Regions from separate parts of the Microbispora sp. CSR-4 genome, predicted to be linked through region 2. Evidence: predicted binding sites of a transcription regulator. Region 2 holds the regulator's gene; the other holds the start of a gene.
The links. Region 2 encodes LexA, which represses DNA repair genes until DNA is damaged. Its sites were predicted from a motif close to TCGAACANNTGTTCGA; they were not measured.
Positions count from the first base shown of each region.

Region 1: a site for LexA is predicted at 4,530-4,545, ahead of FLV34_RS21825 (Rv2578c family radical SAM protein). Genes of this name have one in related genera too.

Region 1 covers NZ_VJVX01000029.1:83,677-90,909, reverse strand. Annotated here, with positions in the region: gene FLV34_RS21855 (GNAT family N-acetyltransferase) at 1-157, opposite strand, end outside; gene FLV34_RS21850 (DUF4865 family protein) at 438-1,022, opposite strand; gene FLV34_RS21845 (TetR/AcrR family transcriptional regulator) at 1,051-1,608, opposite strand; gene FLV34_RS21840 (1-acyl-sn-glycerol-3-phosphate acyltransferase) at 1,746-2,408, shown strand; gene FLV34_RS21835 (penicillin-binding transpeptidase domain-containing protein) at 2,468-4,090, shown strand; gene FLV34_RS21830 (DUF3040 domain-containing protein) at 4,161-4,418, opposite strand; gene FLV34_RS21825 (Rv2578c family radical SAM protein) at 4,554-5,681, shown strand; gene FLV34_RS21820 (TetR/AcrR family transcriptional regulator) at 5,764-6,414, opposite strand; gene FLV34_RS21815 (CatB-related O-acetyltransferase) at 6,575-7,186, shown strand; gene FLV34_RS21810 (erythromycin esterase family protein) at 7,231-7,233, shown strand, end outside.
Region 2 covers NZ_VJVX01000007.1:25,875-33,107, reverse strand. Annotated here, with positions in the region: gene FLV34_RS08620 (alpha/beta fold hydrolase) at 1-290, shown strand, start outside; gene FLV34_RS08615 (vitamin B12-dependent ribonucleotide reductase) at 354-3,239, opposite strand; gene nrdR (transcriptional regulator NrdR) at 3,358-3,837, opposite strand; gene lexA (transcriptional repressor LexA) at 4,275-4,988, shown strand; gene FLV34_RS08600 (MalY/PatB family protein) at 5,077-6,171, shown strand; gene FLV34_RS42260 (cellulase family glycosylhydrolase) at 6,181-7,233, opposite strand, start outside.

The sequences.
Region 1 (7,233 bases), on a different contig from region 2:
CGATGCGCTCGGCCAGCGCGTCGCTGTCCTCCCGGGAGAGCGTGGCCGGGAAGTGCTCCATGACGACGGGATCGGCGTTCAGCGCGGCGAAGGGCTCCTTGTCGTCCTCGCGCCAGCGCCGCAGCACGAGCCGTTCTGTCCTGATCGAATCGGCCACCCGCCGACGATAGTGCACGCAGGCTTTGGCCCCCGATGACGGTCCCCGATGCGGGGGGCGGGAGAAAGCAGAGGCGGAAGTCGGCTAGAGTCGTTCGTGGCCGATGTGGTTTGTGTCCCCCGGGCCGCAATCACCGCCTTCACGGAATCCCGTCCGGCTGGAGCCGTGTTGTGCATCTCGCTGAGGAGGCGACCGCCACATCGGCCCTCGACGTGGGCGCCCCGCGAGACTCGTTCTCGCGGGGCGCCGCTCTCTTTCCCGGTCGTTCAACTGCGTCTTCTCACCAGGCCCGGCCCGCGGGCAGGTGCGCCAGGCCGGGCGCGGACAGGTGCAGCACCTCGTAGCGGTCCGCGTCCGCGTACGCGCCGGGCACCTCCCGCTCCCACAGCGCGAACGTCAGCAGCCGCCAGTGGTGCGGATCCACGGCGAGCGCGGCGGTGTGCAGGCCCCCGGCGCGGCCCAGATCACGCAGTTCGGCGAGGGCGGCGGTCACCTGATCCTCAAGGCCGGCCGTGGCGGGCAGCTCGGTCAGCCGTCGCGACGCCGCGCGGGGCCGCGTCTCCCGGGCCTGACCGGCCTCGGCGGCCAGGCCCGTCCAGTGCCGCACGACCGGCCTGCCGAAGTCGGCGACGATGCCCTGGAACCCGCCCCCGCCGACGAGGAACTCGCCCATCCTCCCGGGGTCGTTCCACAGGTAGAACGGCGCGTACTGGTTGACCGGCGACCCGGCGACGCCCCGCTCGCGGACCAGGTAGGCCTTCAGGCCGAGCCCGGCCCGGTCGTCGAGGGCGTGGCCGCGCGTGGCCACCCGCTCGCGGATGATCGTCATGTCGTAGCCGGCGGGCAGGGTGATCTCGTACTGCATCGCATACACGGCGGGTCTCTCCGGTGGCTCAGGGGTGGGACAGCAGGGCGAGCACGCCCTCGACGGCCTGGTGGAACGGCTCGGGCGTGCCGGCCGCGCGGGCCAGGACATATCCGCCCTGCAGCACCGCCACGATCGTCGCGGCGGTCGCGCCCGGATCGAGACCGGCGTCGAGCTCGCCCAGGTCGCGTCCCTCGGCCAGCACCTCCGCGAGCCGGTCGCGCAGCCACGCGAACGTCTCCTCCACCGGCCGCCGCAGCGCCGGATCGGCCATGACGTCGGGGTCCTGGGTGAGCCGGCCGATCGGGCAGCCCCGCAGCACCTCCCGCTCGCGCCGCAGGTAGGCCGACACGCGCTCGACGGCCGTGCCCGGGCCGCCCAGGATCTCCTCCACCCCGGCGCGCATCTCCTCCGCCGTACGGGTGATCGCGGCCAGCGCAAGGTCGGGCTTCCCGGAAAAGTGGTGATACATGCTGCCCTGACCGGCTCCCGCCCGCTGCTGGATGGCCCGCGGGCTGGTGCCGACGTAGCCGCGTTCCCAGAGCAGTTCGCGGGTGCTCTCGATCAGGCGGTCCGGTGTGCTCACGCCGTACATACTAGTAGGTACAGAGAACTGTTGGTGAAGCCGTACAAAACATGAGGCGGTGTGTTGCAGGGGTCATACACCTGAGCAGGGGTCGGGGCGGCCTAGGGTATTCCCGTCGGACCGGAGAAGGAGAGGCCGTGCTCTACCCCGCCCTGAAGTTCGTCAGCGTTCCCGTCATGCACGCACTGTGGCGGCCGCGAACGGAAGGACGCGAGCACGTCCCCGCGCACGGGCCCGCGATCCTCGCCTCCAACCACCTGTCCGTGCTCGACTCGTTCTTCATGCCGGCCGTCGTTCCGCGCATGGTGCGGTTCGTGGCGAAGAAGGAGTACTTCACCGGCAACCCCGTCGTGGCGGCGTGGATGCGCGCGATGGGGGCGATGGAGATCGACCGGGAGAACGTCTCCGCCGCCCAGGACATGCTCGACGCCGCGGTGGAGGTGCTGAAGGCGGGCGAGCTGTTCGGCATCTACCCCGAGGGCACCCGCTCCCCCGACGGCCGGCTCTATCGGGGGAAGGTCGGCGTGGCCTGGCTGTCGCTGACCACCGGCGCCCCGGTCGTGCCCGTCGCCATGATCGGCACCGAGAAGGTGCTGCCGCCCGGCACCTCGGTGCCGCGCCTGCACAGCATCGGCGTGCGGTTCGGCGAGCCGATGACCTTCACCGGCGACGCGGGCAACGCCCGCGACCGGCGGAGGGTGACCGACGAGGTCATGGCCGCGATCCAGCGCCTGTCCGGCCAGGAGTACGTCCCCCGGTACGGCGCCAGCGTCAAGGGCTCCGGCGAAGCCGGAGTGTGAACGACGGCGGACCCCGCTAGGCTCTGAACCCGACCGCAGGGCCGTCGTTGGGAGTGCGCGTGCCGCGAGGACGTACCATCGCGATCTCCGCAGCCGTGGCCGTCGTGGTGGCCGGAGCGGCCGCCGGGGGCGCCTACTACGTGTTCCACACGCGCGGCACTCCGCAGGAGACGGCCGCGCGGTTCACCGCGGCCTGGTCGAAGGGCGACCTCGCGGCCATGAAGGCCGAGCTCGCCACGCCCGCCGCGGGCTTCGACGCGGCGTACGCCGAGCTCACCAAGAACCTCGGCGTGGCGAAGGTCACCGTGCGCGACGTGCGGGCCGGCGCGGCGAAGGACGACCGGGCGACCGCCTCCTACACCGCCACCGCCACGGTGAAGAACGTCGGCGACTGGACCTACCAGGGCTCGCTCAAGCTCGTGGTCAAGGACCACTACTGGAAGGTCGACTGGTCGCCGTCCGCGGTCCACCCCGCGCTCGACGGGACCAACCACCTGGCGCTGAAGACGTCGTGGCCGCAGCGGGCCGCCATCACCGACGCCAACGGCGACCGCATCGACGGCGGCGACGTGGGCGGCTCGGTGCAGCAGCTCGTGGGCTTCCTCGACAAGGCGACGGACAAGGACGTCGAGAAGCTGGGCACCGCCTACAAGAAGGGCGACGCCGTGGGCCGCGGCGGCCTGCAGGAGACGTTCCAGAAGCAGCTCGCCGGCACTCCGACCACCGAGATCCAGGTGGTCGGCGACAGCCGTAAGACCCTGCACACCGTCAAGGGCTCCCCCGGCAAGGACCTGCGGACCAGCCTCGACCTGAAGGTGCAGCAGGCCGCAGCGGACGCCGTACGCGATCTGGACAAACCCGCCTCGCTCGTAGCCGTCAGGCCCTCGACGGGCGAGATCCTCGCCGTCGTGAACAACAGGGGCGGCTTCAACCGCGCCCTGGACGGCAAGTACCCCCCGGGATCCACGTTCAAGACGGTCACTGCCGCCGGGCTGCTGGCCGAGGGACTGACGCCGTCGAGCCGGGTGACCTGCCCCAAGGAGGCGGTCGTCGGCGGGCTGAAGATCCGCAACTCCGACCACGAGGCGTTCGGGTCGCTGTCGTTCCTCGACTCCTACGCCCACTCGTGCAACACGACGTTCGCGCCGCTCGCCGCGCAGAAGCTGGGCGCGCGCAAGCTGTACGACATGGCGACGAACCTGGGCTTCAACCGGCCGCTGCGCATCGGCGTCCCGGCGACCCCCGGCAGCATGCCGAAGGCCACCAGCGACGCCGAGCTCGCCGCGGAGGCGTTCGGGCAGGCGAGGATCACCGCGAGCCCGCTGGTGATCGCGACCGTGGCCGCGGCGGTGGCCGACGGCTCCTGGCGGCCGCCCACCCTGGTGCCCTCGCTGCAGCAGAAGACCGCTCCCGAGAAGCTGCCGGACGAGGTCGTCGAGCCCCTGCGGTCGATGATGCGGGCCGTGGTCACCAAGGGCACCGCCCACGGCGCCGGGCTGCCCGCGGGGACCGCGGGCAAGACCGGGACCGCCGAGTTCGGCACCGGGCCCAAGCTCGACTCGCACGCCTGGTTCATGGGCTTCCGCGGCGACCTGGCCTTCGCCGTCGTCGTGGAGGGCGGCGGCATGGGCGGCTCGGTCGCCGCCCCGGTCGCCGCGCACTTCCTCAAGTCCCTGTCCTGATGAGGCCGAGGGCGCACGTCACGTGACGGCCGCATCGAGGTCGCCGCTTCACGGCGCCTCGTGGGCTCCGCTAAACCGGCAGAGCGGCGGCGTCGTGCCGCAGAGCCATGACCAGCAGGGTCGCGATCAACGTGGCGATGAGCAACCAGCTCACCGCGATGATCACGGTGGAGCGGCCCGGCAGGCGGCGGCCCGTGCCTCGCCCCTGCCGTCCGCGCTCCGCACGGTGGTTGAACGACTCGAGCCTGGCCGCAAGCTTCGGGTCCTCATCCGTGAGGTGCCGCTCGATCATCGCCAGCATCCGCTCTTCGTCCTGCGACCAGGCCATCGCGCAACTCTCCCAGAACGCAAGGTATGTGCCGACGTTCTGCCCAACCATGAAGATCGTTAGCCGTTTCCAGGGCCGCGATTTACGACGCGTTGTAAGTTGCGATCTCCATCGAACCTCTGTTCTAATCTGAGGGTGCGGTGGGAAGGGCTGCGGCTCGAAACGGGGGAAGGCGCACAGGGAGAGACGACTCCCCTGTTCGCGCGGTCGGCGGTGACCCGGACCTTCGACACCCCGGAGTTCCGGGGCGTCACCTTCTACGAGATCCACGCACGGTCGATCATCAACCGGGTCCCCTCGGCCAGCCGGGTCCCGTTCGAGTGGACGATCAATCCCTACCGGGGCTGCACCCACGCGTGCACGTACTGCTTCGCCCGCAGGACGCACGAATATCTCGACCTGGACTCCGGGCGGGACTTCGACTCGAAGATCGTCGTGAAGGTCAACGCCCCCGACCTCGTACGGAGGGAACTGGCGGCGCCCCGGTGGGGCGGGCACCCCATCGCCATGGGGACCAACGTCGACTGCTACCAGCGGGCCGAGGGCCGATACCGGCTGATGCCGGGCATCCTCGCGGCGCTGCGGGACGCCCGCAACCCGTTCTCGATCCTCACCAAGGGCTCACTGATCCTGCGCGACCTCGATCTGCTCGCCGAGGCCGCACAGGTGACCGACGTCAGCACGGCCGTCTCGATCGGGTTCACCGACGAGTCGCTGTGGCGGGCCGTCGAGCCGGGCACCCCTTCCCCGCGCAAGCGGCTGGAGGTGTGCGCCACGCTGAACGAGCACGGCATCCCCTGCGGCGTGCTCATGGCGCCGATCCTCCCCTATCTGGGCGACTCCCCGCAGGCGCTGGAGGCCACCGTGCGCCGCATCGCCGAGACCGGCGCGACGCACGTCACGCCGATCGTGCTCCACCTGCGGCCGGGCGCACGCGAGTGGTTCATGGCCTGGCTGTCGCGCGAGCACCCCCGGCTCGTCCCCCGTTACCTGGAGCTGTACGGCCGGGGCGCCTACGCCCCCAAGGCATACCAGGAACGGATCGGCCACGCCGTGCGCGCGCTCGCCCGCAAGTACGGCATCGGCCGGTCGACCCCGCGCGGCGATCAGGCACCAGGAACGGGCGGCGGCGATCGCGCCGCCGAGGCGGGTGGCAACGCCGCGGCCGACGCGGGTGGCGCCCGTTCCTGGCGACGGCCCGGCGAGCGGCCGGCTCCCTCGCCCGCACCCCCCGCGCCGCCCGAACAGCTCACGCTCCTTTAGGCAACCGCTGGCGGTAAGCGGCCGTCGGGGGGATAGGCGGCGGTGCGGCCGCTCCTGCTCGGCCCCGGAGCGGACGGGCCGGTCAGGTGTCACCGGCCGATGGCGGCACGGCGAAGGCACCGGCGGATGCGGCGAGAGCGGCGGTTCTGGCCGCCTGGCCGGGCAGGTCCGGGCCGGGCGGCGTGCGGAGAAGCACCAACTGGTGATACACGGGGGCCGTGGCGGCGATGAGCAGTCGCCGGGCGTCCGTGCCCGGCGGGAGTTCGGCGCGCTCGACTGCCCGGCGGACGATGACCTCGCACCGGGCGTACCGGTCCTCCCAGAGCCGCCGTTGGGCGTGATCGGCCTGCTCGGAGCGGAACGAAGCGGCGATCAGGGCCGCCACGATCGGCGGCTGTGCGGTGAGCGCGTCCTGGATCTCGCGGTTCAGTGCCGCCAGGTCGCCCTCCAGAGAACCAGTGTCCGGGGGCTGCCAGGCGTCGTCGCCCGCCGCGTCCAGGACGTCGGCGAGCAGGCCGCCGACGTCTCCCCAGCGCCGGTACACCGTCGCGCGGTGCACACCCGAGCGGGCGGCGACGGAGTCGACGGTGAGCCCGTCATAACCGTGCTCTCCGAGCTCGGCGAGCACCGCGTCGAGCACCTGCCTGCGGATACGGGCGGTACGGCCGCCGGGGCGGCGCCGGGGCGGCGGCACGGGCCTGGCGCCCTCCGGCTCTGGTGTGGAAGAAGTCATCGCTGGTGGTCCGGTTGCTCAATGGAACGGCGGCATGCAAGGATCTTAACGCACCAACTGTCGCAGTAGTGATGCCATCGACCCTCTTCGAAGCGTTGGCCAGGAAGGAAACGACGCGCGATGCCGGCTGTGCCCCCCCGACCCGACCGTGCTGCATCCGATGCCCGGGCAACCGCGGGTGGTGTTGCTGAAGCCGCTGATCACCTCGCCGCTGATCGAAGTCGGCGAGTTCTCGTACTATGACGACCCGGACGATCCGACCGCGTTCGAGACCCGCAACGTGCTGTACCACTACGGGCCCGAGAAGCTGGTCATCGGGAAGTTCTGCGCTCTGGGTGAGGGCGTGCGGTTCATCATGAACGGTGCCAACCATCGCATGGACGGACCTTCGACGTTCCCGTTCCCGATCATGGGCGGGTCCTGGGCTGAGCACTTCGACCTCATCACGGGCCTGCCCGGACGGGGCGACACGGTGGTGGGCAACGACGTCTGGCTCGGATACCGGTCGATGGTGATGCCCGGTGTGCGCGTCGGCCACGGAGCGATCATCGCCTCCGGCTCGGTCGTCGCGGACGACGTCCCCGACTACGGCATCGCCGCCGGCAACCCCGCCAGGCTCATCCGCCGCCGCTACGGCGACACGGACATCGAGCGCCTCCTCGCGCTGGCCTGGTGGGACTGGCCGCTCCAGCACATCACCGACCACATCCGCACGATCATGTCCGGAAGCATCGACGACCTGGAGAACGCGGCGCCGCTCCCCCACGGATGATCCGGCGCTTCAGAGTTCCAGCACTTCCGAATCGAGTCATCGGCATG
Region 2 (7,233 bases):
CGTTCACGGCGATGCTCGGCGGCGCGGAGGACGGGTTCGAGAGGCAGACCCTGGCCGACATCTCCGTCGACATCACCGGGCTCCTGCCGCACGTGTCCGCACCGACGCTGATCGTCTCCAGCGCCGACGACCGGATCGTGCCGCCGCACCACCAGCGCGAGCTCGCCCGGCTCATTCCCCACGCCGAGCTCGTGACGGTCCCCGGCGGCCACGGCCTGCCGTTCGAGGACCCCGCCGCGTTCACCGCCGTCATCACCGGCCGCCTGGACCGCATGGCCGCGGCGGTCTGAGGTCCCGTGAACACGCCGACGGGGCGCCGGATCTCTCCGGCGCCCCGCCTGACGGCGAACCGATCAGCTGCAGCCGCTGGTGCTGCCGCAACCCTCGCAGACGTAGCAGCTCCCGGCAGGGCGCATCTTGGTGCCGCAGGTCATGCACAGCGGCGCGTCCGCCGTACGGCCCTGGTGGCTCTCCAGCGAGGCGCCGACCCGGCGCGGCTCCGGCACGGCCACCGGCGCTGCCGGGGCCTTCTCGACCGGCGCGGGCTGCGCCTTCTCGACCGGCGCCTGCCCGCTCTCGATCGGCGCCGACTGGGCGAGCGCGGCGGTGTCCACGTCCTGCAGCGCGGCCGGGTCCTCACCGCGCTGCTGCGCGGCCCGCTCGGACGCGGAGAAGATCCCGAGGGCGGCCCGGTCCTCGTACGGCAGGTAGTCGAGCGCGAGCCGCCGGAAGATGTAGTCCATCACGGACTGCGCCATCCGGACGTCGGGGTCGTCGGTCATGCCCGCCGGCTCGAAGCGCATGTTGACGAACTTCTGCACGTACGTGTCGAGCGGCACGCCGTACTGGAGGCCGATCGAGATCGCCACGGAGAAGGCGTCCATCACGCCCGCGAGGGTCGAGCCCTGCTTGGACATCTTGAGGAAGACCTCGCCGAGACCGTCGTCGGGGTAGGACGAGGCGGTCATGTAGCCCTTGGCGCCGCCCACCGTGAAGCGGGTGGTGGTGCTCGGCCGCTGGTTGGGCATCCGCCGCCTGGTCGGCCGCGCGACCTCCACGACCTGGACGACCGGCTCCTTGTCCGCCGCCTCTGCGGGGGCCTCCTCGGAGGTCTTCTTCGCGACCGACAGCGGCTGGCCGACCTTGCAGTTGTCGCGGTAGACGGCCAGGGCCTTGAGGCCGAGCTTCCAGCCCTCCAGGTAGACCTGCTCGATGTCGTCCACGGTGGCCGACTCGGGCAGGTTGACGGTCTTGGAGATGGCGCCGGACAGGAACGGCTGGACGGCCGCCATCATCCGGACGTGGCCCATCGGGGCGATGGCCCGCTCGCCCATCGCGCAGTCGAACACCTCGTAGTGCTCCGGCCGCAGGCCGGGGGCGTCCACGACGTGGCCGTGCTCGGCGATGTACTCGACGATGGCCTCGACCTGCTCCTCCGGGTAGCCGAGCCGGCGCAGCGCCCGCGGGATCGTCTGGTTGACGATCTGCATCGAACCGCCGCCGACGAGCTTCTTGAACTTCACCAGCGCCAGGTCGGGCTCGATGCCGGTGGTGTCGCAGTCCATCATCAGGCCGATGGTGCCGGTCGGGGCGAGCAGCGACGCCTGGGCGTTGCGGTAGCCGTTCTTCTCGCCCAGCTTGAGGCACTCCTGCCACTGCCGGGTGGCCTCGGTGTGCAGGGCCTTGTCCATGTCGCCGAGCGTGCGCAGGTCGTCGTTGGCCGCGGCGTGCTTGCGCATGACCCGCTTGTGCGGCTCGGCGTTGCGCTGGTAGCCGTCGTACGGGCCGACGATCCCGGCGATCTCGGCCGAGCGGCGGTAGGACACGGCGGTCATCAGCGATGTGATCCCGGCCGCGATGGCCCGGCCGCCGTCGGAGTCGTACGCGTGCCCGGTCGCCATCAGCAGCGCGCCCAGGTTGGCGTAGCCGATGCCGAGCTGGCGGTACGCCCGGGTGGTCTCGGCGATCTTCTGCGTCGGGAAGTCGGCGAAGGTGATCGAGATGTCCATCGCGGTGATGATCAGCTCGGTGACCTTCACGAAGGTCGCGACGTCGAAGGAGTCGTCGTCGCGCAGGAACTTCAGCAGGTTGATCGACGCGAGGTTGCACGAGGAGTTGTCCAGGTGGACGTACTCCGAGCAGGGGTTGCTGGCCGTGATGCGCCCGGTCTCGGGGCAGGTGTGCCAGTCGTTGATCGTGTCGTCGTACTGCAGGCCGGGGTCGGCGCACTCCCAGGCGGCCTGGGCCATCTTGCGGAACAGCGACCGCGCCTCGACCTCTTCGATGACCTCGCCGGTCAGCCGGGCCCGCAGGCCGAACTTGTCGCCCGCCTCGACGGCCCGCATGAACTCGTCGGAGACCCGCACCGAGTTGTTGGCGTTCTGGTACTGCACGGACACGATGTCCTTGCCGCCGAGGTCCATGTCGAACCCGGCGTCGCGCAGCGCGCGGATCTTGTCCTCTTCGCGCGCCTTGGTCTCGATGAACTCCTCGATGTCGGGGTGGTCCACGTCGAGGACGACCATCTTGGCCGCCCGGCGGGTGGCGCCGCCCGACTTGATGGTGCCGGCGGAGGCGTCGGCGCCGCGCATGAAGGACACCGGGCCGCTGGCCGTGCCGCCGCTGGACAGCAGTTCCTTGGACGAGCGGATGCGGGAGAGGTTGACCCCGGAGCCGGAGCCGCCCTTGAAGATGACGCCCTCTTCCTTGTACCAGTCGAGGATCGACTCCATCGTGTCGTCCACGGCCAGGATGAAGCAGGCGCTCACCTGCTGGGGGGAGCGGGTGCCGACGTTGAACCACACCGGGGAGTTGAAGCTGAAGACCTGGTGGATCAGCGCGTGCTTGAGCTCGTGGTCGAAGATCTCCGCGTCCTCGTCGGAGGCGAAGTAGCCGTTCTCGACGCCGGTCCTGGTGTAGACGCCCACGACCCGGTCGACGAGCTGCTTGAGGCTCGACTCGCGCTGCGGGGTGCCCACCGCCCCGCGGAAGTACTTGGTGGTGACGATGTTGGCCGCGTTGACCGACCAGAAGTCCGGGAACTCCACGCCGTGCTGCTCGAAGTTGACCGAGCCGTCCCGCCAGTTCGTCATCACGACGTCGCGCCGCTCCCAGCGGACCTCGTCGTACGGGTGGACACCCGGGGTGGTGAAGATGCGCTTCATCTTCAGGCCCTTGCGCGGGCGCTTGCCCGGGTGACCCCCCGCACCCGACACCGTGCCGCTCACGGTCTCCGTCATGACTTCCCCCTCCCAGGGCCCGATGGAGCCCCTTCTCCGGACCACGCTCGTTGAAACCACATAGTCGCGGTGCGCCGTCGCGCCCCGCCCGCCTCGTCCCGGTCCCCCGGAAGGCGTCTTATTCCTCGCCCCCGGTGCCATGGGCTGCGGTGCCGTGGGCCGCGCGGAGCCGCTCGATCTCCGCCTCGAAGTCCGCCAGCGTCTCGAAGCTGCGGTAGACCGACGCGAAGCGCAGGTAGGCCACCTCGTCGAGATCGCGGAGCGGGCCCAGGATGGCCAGGCCGACCTCGTGGGAGGCGATCTCGGCCGCGCCCGTGCCCCGGATGCTCTCCTCGACGCGCTGCCCGAGCTGGGCGAGGGAGTCCTCGCTGACCGGGCGCCCCTGACAGGCCCGCCGCACGCCGGCGATGACCTTCTCGCGGGAGAACGGCTCGGTGACTCCGCTGCGCTTGCTCACCATCAGCAGTACGGTCTCCTGCGTGGTGAACCTGCGCCCGCACTCGGGACAGGTGCGCCGGCGACGGATCGCCGCCCCGTCCTCTGCCGCGCGGCTGTCCACGACCCGGGTGTCCGGGTGGCGACAGAACGGACAGTGCACTTCATCGCCTCCCTGAACGCACATCCCCGAACACAAGGTGTGGTGAACTTACACCGGTGTGACTACTAGATGTTGTGGTCCAACCGTAGGAGCGCCCGACCTTGAACGCAAGTCGAACCGGCCTTGGGCAAGGAAGTCCCTGCTCCGCCCGCGTGTCGCACCCCGGGTCACGGCCGCATCACGCGCCCCGGCCGTCGCGGAATAGGCCGTTTACGCGCCTTTTCCCGGCCGTTTTTCGCACGGCTTCTGACCTGCGCCTACAGCGGCCGAAGAAGATCGGGGAAATCGAACACGGGATCGATCGAACTCCCGTACGATGAAGGCGGACGGCGAGATCGGCGATTTCGCTGGATATCGAACAATTGTTTGACGGTGATCTTGAATCGCGGTACGGTCGCTCTGTGCGACACGAGGAACACGGATTGAGAGGTGGCATCGTGAGTGACCGAAGTGAGCAGGCGAATGGCGTCAGCGACCTCGCGGTTCGCAGGCGCGACTCGCTTGGCCTCACCCCCAGGCAGCGGAAGATTCTCGAGGTGATCCGCGACTCGGTCCAGCAGCGCGGTTATCCGCCGTCCATGCGGGAGATCGGGGAAGCGGTCCAGCTGACCAGCACCTCCAGCGTGTCGCACCAGCTCACGGCGCTCCAGCGTAAGGGCTACCTCCGGCGTGATCCCCATCGGCCCCGGGCCCTGGAGGTCCGGCTGCCGGGCGAGCCGGTGCTGTGGGTGGACCCCGACGCCACCTCCGAGGAGGAGCCCGGGTTCAGCCGGCCCACCGCGGCCTACGTGCCGCTGGTCGGCCGCATCGCGGCCGGTGGGCCCATCCTCGCCGAGCAGAGCATCGAGGACGTGTTCGCCCTGCCCAAGCAGCTCGTGGGCGAGGGCACGCTGTTCCTGCTCCAGGTCTCCGGCGACTCGATGATCGAGGCCGCCATCGCCGACGGCGACTGGGTCGTGGTCCGGCAGCAGCCGGTCGCCGACAACGGCGACATCGTGGCCGCGATGATCGACGGCGAGGCCACCGTGAAGACCTTCAAGCGCAAGGACGGGCACGTGTGGCTGGTGCCGCACAACCCCAACTACGAGCCGATCCCGGGCGACGAGGCCACCGTGCTCGGCAAGGTCACGGCTGTCCTTCGCAAGCTGTAGCCGCGCCGGCGCCCCGCGGCACGACGGGATCGCGGGGCGCGGCGGCCGCCTTTTCGGCGGTCGTCAACCGGCAATTAGGGTGAGTCGGATGAAGCTCGACTCCCTCTCCCTCGACGCGGCCCGGGGCCGTGACGGAATCAAGTGGGCGCAGGCCGCGCCCGGCGTCATCCCCGCCTGGGTCGCCGACATGGACTTCCCCGTGCCCGACGTGGTCACGGAGGCCATAGCGCGACGCGCCGCCAAGGACCTCGGCTATCCCGCCTGGCTGGACACCCCGACCGCGGGACCACTGGCGGAGGCGTTCGCCGAGCGGATGGAGACGCGGCACGGCTGGCGGGCCGATCCGGCCCACGTGCGGTCCTTCACCGACCTCAACCAGGCTCTCCAGGTGCTGCTGCACGTCCTGACCGAGCCCGGCGACGCCGTGGCACTGCACGTCCCCGCCTACGACCCCTTCCTCACCACCATCACCGGGATGAACCGCCGCCTGGTGCCCATGCCGCTGACGGCCGACGGCAGGTTCGAGGTCCCCGGAGAGCCCGTCAGTGTGCTCCTGCTGGTCAACCCGCAGAACCCGTCGGGCCGTTCGTTCACCCGTGAGGAGCTCGAAGGCGTCGCCGCGTACGCCGATCGGCACGGCACGCTGGTGATCGCCGACGAGATCCACGCCGACCTGACGTACGCCCCGAAGCGGCACATCCCGTTCGCCACGATCCTCCCCGAGCGCACGGTCACGCTGACCTCCGCCAGCAAGGCCTTCAACATGGGCGGACTGCACTGCTCGGTGGCCCACCTCGGCGCGAAGGAGGCCAGGGACGCACTCGGCCGCCAGCCCGCCCACATCTTCGGCGCGCCCAGCGTGCTCGGGGTGGAGGCCACGGTGGCCGCCTGGCGGCACGGCGACGCGTGGCTGGAGGAGGTGCTGGCGATCCTCGACCGCAACCGCAGGCTCGTCGCCGAGCGGCTCCCGTCGGTCGGCTACCGCGTTCCCGAGGCCACCTATCTCGCGTGGCTCGACTTCGGGGTGCCCGGCGCGGCGGCGTTCGTCGAGCGGGAGGCCCGGGTCAGGCTCAACCCGGGCCCGATGTACGGAGGCGGCGACACCTTCGCCCGCCTCAACTTCGCGACATCGGCGGCGATCCTGGAGGAGATCCTGTCGAGGATCGCCGCCGTGCTGACGTGACGCGCCCGCTCAGCTCGCCGTACAGGTGACCGAGGACGGAACGCCGTTGCTGCCCGACCAGCTTCCGTTGAAGCCGAACGCGGTCGAGGCGCCGGCGCCCAGCGTGCCGTTGTAGGACATGTTCGTCACCGTGACGTTGGACCCGCTCGCGCTGAGCGTGCCGTTCCAGAGCTGCGTGATGCTCTGGCCGTTCGGGAAGGACCAGTTCACGGTCCAGCCCGAGATGGCCGACGAACCCGCCTTGACCGTGACCTCGCCCTGGAAGCCGCCGGGATACTCGTTGACGACCTTGTACGTGGCCGTGCAGGTCTTCCCGCCCGGCGACGAGGGAGACGCGGACGGCGACGGGGAGGGAGACGGCGAGGGAGACGGCGATGGGGAGGGCGACCGAGTCGGAGACGCCGACGGCGAGGCCGAGGGCGAGGGCGACACTGGCGGCGTCGGGGTGCCACCACCGCCGGTCGGCGGGATCAGGTAGGGCGAGATGATGCTCTGCTTGGCCTGGTCGACCGTCGCCCAGTCGTCCTTGAGAATGCCGCCCGTGTCACCCGAGTTGGGGTTCCACGACCAGTAGGTGAACGACATGCCGTTCACGCCGGTGCCCATGTACTTCATGAGCTCCTGGAGCCAGATCTTGTCGATGTTGCTGGCGAGCGTCGTGCCGAACTCGCCGACCATGATCGGGGCGATGTTCTGCTTGTAGAGGTAGCCCCAGTACTTGTCCCAGATGGCCGGCATGTTGGCCGGGTAGGACGGGTCGTCGAACCAGTTCTGGTGGAAGACCGAGGTGGCGTACTCGTGGGGCGAGTAGACGAGCCGGTTGGCCACGTTGAGCCGCACCGGATACTGCCCGGCCTTGGTGAGGTTGCCGCCCCACCAGCCGCAGTCCTCGTCGTTGCTGGGGTCGTTGTCCCAGACGTTGGACTCGCCGCCGCTCGGGCAGCTCACGCCCTCCACGAAGATCAGCCAGTTGGGCTGCACGGACAGGATCGCGTTGCCGGCCCGCTCGGCCGCCAGGCGCCAGTCGCGCGACTCGTCGCCGCAGCCCCAGCAGGAGCCCTT